4 regions of the Sporomusa sp. 246TCP1 genome follow, and region 1 is predicted to be linked to each of the others. Evidence: riboswitches for the same ligand, from Rfam matches in the RefSeq annotation. Region 1 holds a riboswitch; each other region holds the start of a gene.
What was found. A riboswitch is a leader RNA that binds a small molecule or an ion and turns the genes downstream of it on or off. The one in region 1 is predicted to bind molybdenum cofactor.
Positions count from the first base shown of each region.

Region 1 (3,142 bases):
CGGCTTCAACGCTTAATGAGTGAAGCTGAAATGATAAAAATATCGGCTGCGAATTAGAATATTGAGACAGTTGAAATACAATTGTCAAAATAGAGGGCTTAATGTAGGAATGCTTTTGACATAAGCCTGTTATTAAACCACAGCTGGAGGTGTTGTGAAAAAAATGTTGTCGACAGTGGAACCTAGAAGTACTTCAACGTATTGGTTGTACTTGTGCCCTAAAATACTTGTAGTTGCAAGAAAAGTTACTATGTGGGAAACGAAGGTCGCATAGGGGTGCGGTGGAATCGTAGTCCCCAGATAGTAGCCTTTCTTAAAGATAATTTTGCAAGTCAGACTTCTCAGTATACCTTTATGTTTGCGTTGGTACTTCCTCTTCTATTGTTGGGACTACTCATAACCTTCGTTTTAACAATAAGAAGTTTATGAGTAATGAATGATGTTTAGAAATCCGTTTCGGAACGTGAATCGATTAAGTAAAATATCAAGGATTTTCCTTCTGAAGAGGTAGGAGGGACACAATGTTTATATCGCGGGAAGATATATCCAGGCTTACTATTCAAAGAATGGTTTTATATCACAGTGTTTTAAAGCTGATGCAGGAGGAAGGTATAACCGTTTGTATTTCCAAGGAGTTGGGCCGGCGAACCGGTATATCGCCACACCTCATCAGAAAGGACTTAGCATATTTTGGCGGATTTGGTACTAAAGGGGTAGGGTATGAAACTGATTACCTTTTTCGGCGAATCGAAGAAATTTTAGGATATGACACTAGCTGGAATACGGTGTTGGTTGGCTTGGATATGCCGACAGTAGTACCCATTATGTGTTATTCGCGTTTGTGGCCTGAGGCAGTTAAAATTGTAGCTATTATTGATCTAGGTAAAAAAAATCAAGGTATGACAGTACATAATTTAGGATTAACAATAGAGTCGATTGATCATATTAAAGATATTATTTGCAGCAGAAAAATTATTATTGGTATACTGGCTGTGCCACCATCATATGCCCAGAAAACTGCAAATCAATTGATTCGGGCCGGAATTAAAGGAATTGTCAATTTTTCTTCATTCCCAATTTTTGCTCCTGAGGATATCGCCATAACGCAGGTAAATATGACTTCTATGTTTAGCCAATTGACTTTTGATCTTAAGCATGTAGCAACGAATGATAGCTGTAGTTAATTCATTGTAAGATTGAAAGAACCGGAAAGTGTGGCTGGATAAATGCAAGTGGCCTTGACTAATCCTACAAAATTGTGGGTTAGCCAAGGCCATTTGCATAAACTAAAATCGATGAGTTAGAAGTCATCTTTTTTATGTTCCATGACTTGGGTGGTTTACTGCAATTTTTTTGCAGTTTTGCAGTATACTCACCCTTTCTGTTTGGTAAGACTCGGAAATAATTGTACTTCGCTCGCTTTTGGCGGCTTGTATTGCTTCTTTGACTGTAAGCAAAGATTCCGTGATGCTTTTAATGTTGTCTGTCAACGATACAAGAATAGTAACATAGGCTTCAAAAGTAAAGTCGTTTTTGGTCGATGTGGCTTCTTGAATGGCTTTATGGGTGTCAACAAGGAGTTCCTGAAGTGTGTGTTCTAAATATTCTAAGTCGGTTAGTGTGTAGCAGCCGGGTTCGCAGTCGACCAATAGCATTATTTTTCCGTTTTTCAAAATATCGCTGTGGGCATGAATTCGTTCTAACATGATTATTCCTCCTAGCAAAGTAGTATTCTTGACATAGAACTGTGCTACCATAACAGTAAAGGTACGATTTTCAAATCTAAACAACAAAAAAATATGCCAAGCCTATCCAAAATGGAAAGGGCTTGGCAATGAATTTAAGCGGGCGCAGAAGGAATCATGAAATAGGCACAAATAATGCACCGCTTAAAATATTGCTCCTTTCCAAATGGGAGACATAGCCGTTTCCCGCTATACCGATCGGCCGGATACCATACCCTGAAAGGCTTAGGTAAATCGGCTAAGGAGCAGAGTATTCAATTGTGAAACTTTGAATGTGAGTTTTCAACATTAACTAATGTAGACGAAGATAACAAACTTAATATTATTATATTGTTTGGTATTGTATAAAGCAATAGGGAAGACGTATATTTAGGCGGGCAATTTTTGTATGGACTATAATGCATGCAGGTAAGCAGGAGCCCTGATACTTCAAATTTTTAGAAGGTTGTACAAAAATATTTGGTAATCTCTTGCAAATACCATATAACAAATACTATAATAACAGCATGGGAATTATGTTGGTTTATGTTATAATACGTTAGTTTATGATTGACTTGTCCGTAAAGTGGTTTTCCCAGTGATTAATACATTCATTTTGAACCTGATATAGTTAAAAAAGTTTGTGCAGGGGCTGCGGCAGAAAAACCCTAAACTCCAAATAGGGTTGTTGGCGGTATTATACCAGCTACGGTGAAGAAATTTGCCGGGTTGGTTAATATCTCTGTGGTTAGCTCTGTACTATATGCCTATCTGCTGGATAGCCTGCGAGATAGAGCAAATTTAAGGGGGAAGAAAGATGAGAAGGATTAAATCAAGCGTGTTTGGTATGCTGGCCTTGGTAGTAGTTGCTATTTTTAGTCTGGTTGGTTGCGGCGGCGAAAAACAAGCTCCACCGGCGGCCCCGCAAGCGCAGGTGGTAGAAATTAATGTATCAGCTGCGGCAAGTCTCAAGGATGCACTTGCAGACATTCAAAAGGATTATCAGGCGAAAAATCCCAATAGTAAGCTTGTCTACAATTTTGGGGCCTCTGGCGCTTTGCAGAAACAAATTGAGCAGGGTGCACCTGTAGATGTTTTTATTTCGGCTGCTCCTAAGCAGATGAACGAATTGGAAGCTAAAAATTTAATGAACAAAGCCACCCGCAAAAACTTGGTTGAAAATAAGTTAGTTGTAGTTGTACCAAAGGAAACAAAGCTCAACTTAACCAAGTTTGAAGATTTAACTCAGGATGGTGTGCAAAAGATTGCACTTGGCGAGACCGCCACAGTGCCTGCCGGCCAGTATGCTCAGCAGGTTTTGCAAAAACTGGGCCTTTGGGATAAAGTAAAGGATCGGGTCGTATTTGCCAAAGATGTCCGTTCTGTTTTGGCATATACTGAAACAGGTAATGTTGAGG
Region 1 covers NZ_CM170492.1:4,056,709-4,059,850, reverse strand. Annotated here, with positions in the region: gene AC1ECB_RS19175 (redox-sensing transcriptional repressor Rex) at 522-1,184, shown strand; gene AC1ECB_RS19170 (hypothetical protein) at 1,317-1,706, opposite strand; molybdenum cofactor riboswitch at 1,885-2,003, opposite strand; gene modA (molybdate ABC transporter substrate-binding protein) at 2,542-3,142, shown strand, end outside.

Region 2 (3,142 bases), 1.6 Mb from region 1:
AAAAGCTACTGAAATGATGGTGCTTAAGTAAGGATAGGGGCGAGACAAGCCGCCTCTGTCTTTAAAAATATGAGATGCAAGATGTTAGAACCCCCCCATTACTTGCTGGGCAAGTAATGGGGGGGTTCCATATATAACTAGTAACAAGAAGTGTTTTAAACCCGGCTAAGCATTGACCAGCAAAATAACCTCGACTTCGCTTCCGCTCGGCAACGGAGGACTATTTTCCGGAATTACAATAAGCGAGTTGGCAACCATCGCCGATTTCAGCATACCATTACTCTGCAGGCGTAAAGGTTCGGCTAAAATACCATTATCTTTTTGCCAGCACTGCGACCAAACAAAACGTTTTGCCCCTGTACTTTTATTAAACGGAGAGGCTAATACCGCTCTTACCCGTGGCCGCCACCATGTCTTATGACCGCACATCTTCATCAATATTGGCCTAACTAACTGTTCGAATGAAATAGCCGCTGCTGCCGGATTCCCAGATAATCCAAGATAAAGCTTGCCATTTTTTATACCAGCCAGCATCGACATTCCCGGTTTAATGCTTACTCTGTCAAACAATAAGGTAATTCCGAGTCTATCATACACTTCGCCAATTAGATCGTGATCACCTACCGAGGCTCCGCCTGTCGTAATTACAACATCACAGGTAGACGCATTCTCTAGCATTAGAGCTATTTCATCTACATTATCTAACACATTGCCCAGAAGGATAGTTTTTGCCCCGGCATCCGCAACTTGAGCACTAAGCATGTAACTATTGGAATTACGGATTTTTCCAGGAGTCAACTGATAATTTACAGGGATAATTTCACTGCCGGTAGCAATAATCGCGACCAGCGGCTTACGAAAAACACATACCTGCGCTTTTCCCAATACCGCCAGCATGCCGATTACTCCTGCATTTATTGCCGTACCGGCAGATATTACCTCTTCATCGGCTGAAATCTCTTCACCCTGGAAACAAATGTTTTTTTCTGCCCCATGACCATCCAAAACAATGATCTTATCACCATCTGCAATTGTGTCTTCAATACGTACAACTCCAGTAGCTCCAGGAGGCAGAGGGGCTCCAGTCATAATCCGGCAAGCCATTCCCGATGTAATAGTATGATGTGGAATATCCCCCGCGGGGACATAATCTACTTGACGTAAAATTACCGGTTTGCCAGGTACAGCCCCCTCAACATCTTTGGCTACGATCGCATAACCGTCCAAAGGAGACCTGTCAAATGGCGGAAAATCCATATTAGATACTATGGTTTCAGCTAATACCCTCCGCCAGCTTTCGCTTAACTCTATTATCTCTGTTGGCATAATTTGAACTAGATTTAACAACTTTTCCTGAGCCACTTCTAACTTTTCGGTCATTTTCCACCCTCCAGTAGTATAGTTATATTATACATTAGCTAGTTACATACAAAAAGGAAGCCCGTGTTAACGGACTTCCTTTGCGTAATGGCTGGTGTGAGAATTCCTTCTCACGCCCTGTTTACTATCGCCGATCTGGCGATAGTAACTCGGAACTCTTGATAGGATATATTCTCTTCGTAGCAACTAAATTCCTGCAAAAAGTATTATTCGGCAGGTATAATTATATTCAAGAGATGGGACAATTAAAAATAATTTATAAAATGTAAAAATTTCCTTAAAAAATTTTTTTTTTGCAGGAATCTTAAAGTATAGAAGCAAATATATATTATTAAGAGTTCCGAGTTACTATTTCCAGCCAGGAGATAGTAAACAGGGTGCAAAAAGGAATTTTTGTGCCTGCCATTATGCAAAGGAAGTCCGTATTACGGGCTTCCTTTTTGCTGTTTATGTGTTTATTTCTTATTCTGGTGAATACCCTTTGAAGAAATAGTAAAGAAAAGAGGTTCTAAAAAAGATTTACTAAAATATTTCACTAAAATATTTTTAGCACCTCTTTTTTTATAAAATCATAATTATTAAGGAGGGTTTTTATGAGTAAATTTATCCGTGTCGACATGGCAACGAAAAATGTTGCTACCAGCGAGGTTCCTGAAAAGTACGTCGGCATAGCAGGCCGGGCGCTTACTTCCAACTTCGTCGCCGACGAAGTGAAACCAACTTGTCATCCACTGGGGAAATACAACAAATTAATTTTTGCACCCGGCTACCTTACCGGTACCAACGCTGCTAATTCCGGTCGGCTTTCCTGTGGCGCTAAGAGCCCGTTAACCGGTGGTATCAAAGAAAGTAACACCGGCGGTACTTTTGGTCAAAAAATGGCCAAAATGGGCATTAAGGCACTTGTATTTGATGGAATTCCGGAAGAAGATAAGTATTTCATCGTCAAAGTTACTATGAACGATGTGACCATTGAAGACGCTCCCGCTGAGATCATTGGCATGGGTAACTACGAAGCCATTAAAGTTCTGCAGGCAAAATACGGCGCTAAAGCCGGTGTGGCTATCATTGGTCCAGCCGGTGAAATGAAGCTTATGGCAGCCAACATTTCCTTTGCTGATCCTGAAAGCAATATCCGCAGCGCTGGTCGCGGCGGCCTGGGCGCTGTCATGGGTTCCAAGAAGATAAAAGCCGTTGTTATTGATGATACTGGCGCTCCTGGTGTTCCCATTGTTAATCGCGAGGATTTCAAGAGTGCTGCCAAGCGATTTGCCAAAGCCCTTACAACTCACCCGGTCACCAGTCAGGGTATAACCAAATACGGTACCAATATTCTGGTCAACATTCTGAACGAAGCCGGCGGTCTGCCTACTGAAAACTTCCGCCGTGGCCGGAACGAATGGGCCAATGACATCGGTGGCGAAACTATGACTGCAACCATGGAAGCCCGCGGCGGTAAGCCTAGCCACGGCTGCCATCCCGGTTGCATCATGCGTTGCTCTCAGCACTATGTTGACAAACAAGGCAAATATATTACCAGCGGGTTTGAGTATGAAACTATTTGGGCTCTTGGCGCCAACGCCAAGATTAATGATCTTGACCTCATTGCCTATGCCGACCGTGAATGCGATGATGTTGGTGTAGATTCCATTGATATCACTGTTGCCATTGGTGTTTATATGGAAGGCGGTGTCATTCCCTGGGGCGATGGCAAGGCTGCCCTGGATTTGATTAAAGAAATTCGCAAAGGCACTCCCCAAGG
Region 2 covers NZ_CM170492.1:2,477,793-2,480,934, reverse strand. Annotated here, with positions in the region: gene AC1ECB_RS11900 (TOBE domain-containing protein) at 1-31, shown strand, start outside; gene AC1ECB_RS11895 (molybdopterin molybdotransferase MoeA) at 166-1,380, opposite strand; molybdenum cofactor riboswitch at 1,707-1,814, shown strand; gene AC1ECB_RS11890 (aldehyde ferredoxin oxidoreductase family protein) at 1,974-3,142, shown strand, end outside.
Region 2: another riboswitch for molybdenum cofactor. It lies ahead of AC1ECB_RS11890 (aldehyde ferredoxin oxidoreductase family protein); the one in region 1 lies ahead of AC1ECB_RS19170 (hypothetical protein).

Region 3 (3,142 bases), 1.6 Mb from region 1:
CCGCGGGACTGGGTTACCTTGTTCGGATTGCCTTTTTTCACATTCCGGTTGCCTGGGTATCGGTGCTGGCTTTTTTGGTGTCAGCCATAGCAGCTGGGCAGTATCTCAGAACCAGGCAGCGTAAGTATGATTGCTTGAGTGCCTGTTCGGCTCGGTTGGGTCTCGGCTTTTGCCTCTTGGCGACAGTTAGCGGTGCAGTTTTTGCCAAGCTGACCTGGGGAGCATATTGGAATTGGGACCCTCGGCAGACGACCGTGTTTATTTTGCTATTAATTTACGGTGCTTATCTGGCACTCAGAACAGCCATTGAAGAGACGGAGCGACGGGCGACGGTGAGTGCTGTGTATGCGCTGTTATCCTTTTTGTCTGTGCCCTTTCTGGTGTTTATTATCCCTCGCATGTACTTTTCACTACACCCAGAGCCTGTGCTCAACGGCACCGGCAAGGTGGCTATGGAGCCGATCATGCTGTATGTGCTGCTGGCTGCTGTGGGCGGGGCCACGGCTCTTTACTGTTTACTCTTAACCCGGAGTGTTGTCAGAACAACTGCGCGGCCAGGAAAGGGGCTATCAATATGAAAAAGTACCGTCTGGTTTGTCTGGCAGTCATTGCCGGGTTTATCACCTATAGTGTTTTTGTATTTCAAAGCTCAGTTACGCCTTATGTCACCTTTGCTCAGGCCAAGAGCGCCAAGAGCACCGTTCAGGTAAAGGGAATACTGGCCTCAGCTAAAGTAATGCAGGCTGAAGATGGAAGATACACTCAGTTTATGCTGCGTGATGATGCTGGTGAAGAAGCTGCAGTGGTGTATCGTGGCGTCAAACCTGATGGTTTAGAGCAAGCGACCGGCATAGTGGCAATTGGTAAATATACTAATGGACAATTCCAGGCAGACAAGTTGCTGGTGAAATGCCCGTCAAAATACCAAGGGAGTGTGAATCAATGATTAACTCTCAAAAATATGTATGAAAAAAAGGATTATTTGGTTTTATGTAGAATAATGTCCTTAAATTAATAGGAGATTCTTCAAGCCGGTAGATCTAAAACTCATGTCATGGTTTATTGGCCGTTAGGGTATATTGGGAAACTTGTATATCTGCCATTGCGCAATGAAGAACACCGCTAACAAGGTTCAGCGTTGCGCATTTATTTGTGTAATGTTGGATCTTAATTTTTTTTCGACGTACAGTTATTTATACAACGTACTAAAGGCATGCTTTAATTTGTTAACAATTTCACTATAATTAAATATGAGATTCTTCGAAGCTTGCAGATCTAAAACTGATGTCATGATCTGCTGGCCGTTAGGGTATACCAGGAAACAGGTATATCTGCCATTGCGCAAAGAAGAACATTGCTAATAAAGCAGTTTAGCGTTGCGCAAAGAAGAATACTAAAATAAGGTTCAGCGCTGCGCATTGATTTGTGTAAGGTTGAACTCTATTTTTTCGTCAAATAAAAGTTAATTGTATAGTAATGCATTAAAGATTTAACCCCATAATTAAATATGAGATTCTTCAAAGCTTGCAGGTCTAAAACTGATGTCATGACCTGTTGGCCGTTAGGGTATACCAGGAAACAGGTATATCTGCCATTGCGCAAAGAAGAACATCGCTAGTAAAGCAGTTTAGCGTTGCGCAAAGAAGAATACTGAAATAAGGTTCAGAGCTGTGCAGTGATTTGTGTAATGCTGAACTTTATTTTTTTGTCAAATGAATTCATTTTATCAAGGCTGAAACATCGGGAATTCAGGTGGAAAGTATTGCGGGTATTGGTTTCAGAGCAGGGTGTAGTAGGGGATGTTCAGGTTATTGCCAGTTCAGGTTATAGCCAGTTGGATCTGGCTGTAGTTACCAACATGCGTAGTTAGCAGGTTTACTCGGCGTTTAAGGAGGGCAGGCTTGTGGGTGGCAATTCCTGTTACGTTTAATTTGCAGTAGTGTCTTGACGGTGTGGACTAAGGGGGTGAACAATACCGTGGTCGTAATCATCAAAAATTCAAGGAGGAATTTTCGCAATGCACAAGAAAATGATTGGTTATCTAGCAATCCTTAATTGTTGTTTATTATCAGTGCCTGGCTTGACTTTTGCAACTGAAAGCGTGCCGGAGGAGTCTTTTACCTTAGACGAGGTGATAGTTACAGCAATTCCTTTAGAAAAATATCTGGTCACCACTAGCGTTATAACTGACAAGGATATTGAGGCTAAAGGAGCCCGGAATCTGGCAGACGCTTTGGAGGATGTTCCAGGCGTGAATTTGCACCGGGGGAAGAAAAATAACAATACACTGGATATCCGTGGGAGTGCTCTATCCTATACGAAAATATATATTGATGGTGTTTTAGTAGATCCGCTTTCTAAATTAAGTGGTGGAGCTGCGGACCTAGATATGTTCCCAGTGAGTAATATTGCCAAAATTGAGGTTATCAAAGGCCCTGCGCCTGTATCTTATGGGACAGATGCCATCGGAGGAATGGTTTTAATTACCACCAAAAACGGTAAGAACTATGAGGGCGGTAAAGTTTCCGTCGTCGGTGGGTCCAATGGCACGCTAAATGGCTCTGTTTCATACGGTGGAGGCGACGATAAGTTTAATTATTATATTAATGGCGGCTCCGAGCATACTGACGGCTATATAAGCAATGCGGATAGAAAGAGTACATATTTTAATACTAAACTGAACTGGAAATTTGAAAATGATGCATCGTTAACTTTTACAGGGGGATATTCTGATACTGATAAAGGCTGTTTAGCCCCTCTTGACCCTGCTAATGGTAAGCCTATAAGTTATAATACTGGCTTTTGGGCTGGATTAAATAATACAGAATTTAGAGACTGGGAAAAAAGTAACTTGTCTTTGCAATATGCACAGCAGGTTAATAGTAAACTGGATTATAATGTTAAAGTTTATCGGTTTACTGAGAAAAACGGCCTTTGGGCTAATGGGGCCGATCATGATCCGGCAGTGACGACAATCAAGGGTTATAGTACAAGCCGATGGAATGCAAGCTATTGGGATAGCACCTTAAATGGCGTGGAATTACAAGGTAACTATAAGTTAAACGATCTACATACTTTAACTTTTGGAACACTATACAATGATATCGACTGGAAAAAATCTAATTCTGATTTATCTGATCCG
Region 3 covers NZ_CM170492.1:2,487,567-2,490,708, reverse strand. Annotated here, with positions in the region: gene AC1ECB_RS11940 (cytochrome c biogenesis protein) at 1-578, shown strand, start outside; gene AC1ECB_RS11935 (cytochrome c maturation protein CcmE domain-containing protein) at 575-946, shown strand; molybdenum cofactor riboswitch at 1,013-1,130, shown strand; molybdenum cofactor riboswitch at 1,247-1,366, shown strand; molybdenum cofactor riboswitch at 1,504-1,623, shown strand; gene AC1ECB_RS11930 (energy transducer TonB) at 1,763-1,870, shown strand; gene AC1ECB_RS11925 (TonB-dependent receptor plug domain-containing protein) at 2,018-3,142, shown strand, end outside.
Region 3: another riboswitch for molybdenum cofactor. It lies ahead of AC1ECB_RS11930 (energy transducer TonB); the one in region 1 lies ahead of AC1ECB_RS19170 (hypothetical protein).

Region 4 (3,142 bases), 250 kb from region 1:
GGCATCGCCATCCGACCGTATCGGGTCTTCCCCCATAACATACATAGCTTTCAGTTTACCAGCAATAGAGGCATCAAACATATCAGGCATCATCAGACCGACTTTATCTGACAATTTTACACCCCATGCTTTTTCAAATTTTTCCCGTACTGCTGCATTTGTGACGGACTGATAACCGGAATAAACATTAGGTAAAGCCCCCATATCACAAGAACCCTGTACATTATTCTGTCCACGCATCGGGTTTACACCTGAATAAAGTTTACCCACATTGCCAGTTAACATGGCTAAGTTAGCCAAGCTCATAACGTTATCAGTACCACAAATATGTTCGGTAATACCAAGTGTATAGAATATGGATGCCCGTTCAGCAGTTGCATAAATTTTGGCTGCCTCCATCAGTAAATGCTTCGGCACACCAGTTATATCTTCCACATATTCCGGGGTATATTTCTCAAGGACATCTGCCATTTTATCAAAATCAGTTGTACAAGAATTAATAAAATTCTGATCATGCCAACCAGCTTTGAGAATAATACGCATCATGCCATTAATAAGAGCTATATCCGTACCTGGCCTTAGTTGCATCCACACATGGGCTTTACCTGCCAGTTCGATCCTGCGTGGGTCGGCAACAATCAATGTAGCACCGTTACGCAGAGCTTGACGTATTTTAGCGCCAATCACCGGGTGAGCTTCTGTAGGATTACCGCCGATCAAAAATATCACTTTACATTGAGGCGCTTCATTAATAGAGTTGGTCATTGCGCCAGAACCAAATGAAGCTGCCAGACCGGCCACAGTAGGAGCGTGGCAGATACGGGCGCAATGATCAACATTGTTCGTACCAATAACTGCGCGCATAAACTTTTGCATGATATAGTTTTCTTCATTTACACACCGGGCTGAACTGACAGCCGCCAGCGCATCGCTGCCATACGTATTTTTTATTTCCTTAAATTTAGTAGAAATTAAATCAAGCGCTTCCTCCCAGGATGCTTCCACGAATTCGCCATTTTTCTTTATTAACGGTGTGGTCAAACGCTCAGGACTATGAACATAATCGGTTCCAAAACGTCCTTTTACACAGGTTAGTCGTCCATTGACCACACTTGTCAGGTTGGAAGTCACGCCAATTAATTTACCGTCTTTGACATTTAGATCATAATTGCAACCAACGCCGCAGAAAGGACAGGTTGTTTTAACCTTTTTATCCGGCTTCCCTACGCCGTTCATTGGCTTTTCTGTTAAAGCACCTACTGGGCAAGCAGATACGCAAGTGCCGCAAAATACACAATTGGAAGAGTCAATCATATCGGTATCAAAAGCTGGCGCTACCTTGGTATTAAAACCACGTTCAGTCCACTCTAACGTGTTACAACACTGCATTTCCTTACAAACACGTACACAGCGTCCACACAGGATACACTTATTGCTGTCCCTAATGATGAAAGGGTTGCTGTCATCAATGGCAAATTGGCGTCGTTCGCCTTCAGCTTTAATTTGTCTAACACCAAATGCGCTTGCTAAAGCTTGCAATTCACAATCCAGATTACGCTGGCAGGAAAGACATTCTTGGGGATGATTTGCCAGCATCAGTTCGATGACACTTTTTCTCGCTTCACGAATAGCAGGAGTATTAGTGCGCACAATCATTCCTTCGGCTACAGGATAAGTACAGGCCGTAACTAATCCCCGTGCGCCTTCAACTTCAACAACACATACCCGGCATGACCCTTCCGGAGTTAAATCGGCGAGATGACATAAAGTTGGAATGGTAACACCCGCTTCACGCGAAGCTTCTAAAATCGTGGACCCCTTACATGTTTGCACTGTCTGACCATCGACAGTAATGGAAATCATTTCCATTATAGATATCACTCTCCTTAAAATTTATATAATAATTGCATATCTCCTAGAGTGTACAAGTGCCCTAGTGAGATAAAGCAAGTTATTCGAACTTTGAAAGAGATTTGACCTTCCATAAGGCTCCTATAGACAGTAGGTAAAATAGGCAAACAAAAACCACCCGCAGCAAGGAGCCTAACTATTAAGTAATTATCCAGGAATATTCTCCACGCATAGTGAAAAATACCACTACTGCCACCTGCTTGTATACGTTTATAAAGTATAACTTTACAGGATAGACATAAAGGTAGGGTTGCTCCTGGAAATTACAATAACACTCCTTTACCAACGGGAGGCGTAACAGTTTCCCACTACCCCTGCGGTCATCAAATCATGCTCTTGCAAGTTTAGATAAGACAACTCGGAGGTATCCGCATTTCCATATATTTTATTTATATTTGTTATATTATTTTTCTATATATATATTTTTTATATTGATTATATTATTTTTATTTATATTCTTTTTGTAAATATTCAATATAATTTTTAAAATTCCTGCATATTATGTGAAAATAAATACAAATATTTTGAATTCTAGTCCAAAATAACGCCAGGATATCATTAATAGCTTGACAATTCGCCAAAGAAAAAGCTGCCACACTAAGTTACTTAGTGCGACAGCTTTTATTTGTAAGTATTGACTTAATTAAATATAGGCTTAACAGCTTAAACTATCGTCATCACCGCAGCAGCATAACAGTAAAATTATGATGATGATGATCACAACCCACGAACTTCCACCACGGCCATGGCTACCACAACCGCCAAAACCAAATCCCATTTTATATTCCCTCCTTCAGCTTAGCTATCCATATAGGGGTTTATTCAATGTATAGTATGCTGGTAGCTATTATTTAGTTACTGCTGTAGTGTTTGTTTTCTTTTTTCACCTATCCTTATTTAAATAACTGCAAGTGCATCTTACTGATTCGCTACCTCTTATTGGCATACCGGCAGTAGAAATAACTCTTCTTCCCGCAAATTTTTTAGATATCTTTTGAAATAGATAAATAGTAAATTGCCCTTCTACATCTTTTTTCAAATCCATCTCTTGATTTGAAAGTAGTGTTCCCTGAGTATATCCATCTACAAATGTATAAACATTTTGTCCATACCATGATAATAAATCCATCCCTTTTTGAGTGATTTTCTCTATTGCATGCTTATGAAGATAATGCCTGATATGAAATTTGTTAGGATTTTTGTCAAGTGATTGAATTGCTTCATTAGGAGT
Region 4 covers NZ_CM170492.1:4,301,715-4,304,856, forward strand. Annotated here, with positions in the region: gene fdhF (formate dehydrogenase subunit alpha) at 1-1,869, opposite strand, end outside; molybdenum cofactor riboswitch at 2,169-2,287, opposite strand; gene AC1ECB_RS20365 (class I SAM-dependent methyltransferase) at 2,795-3,142, opposite strand, start outside.
Region 4: another riboswitch for molybdenum cofactor. It lies ahead of fdhF (formate dehydrogenase subunit alpha); the one in region 1 lies ahead of AC1ECB_RS19170 (hypothetical protein).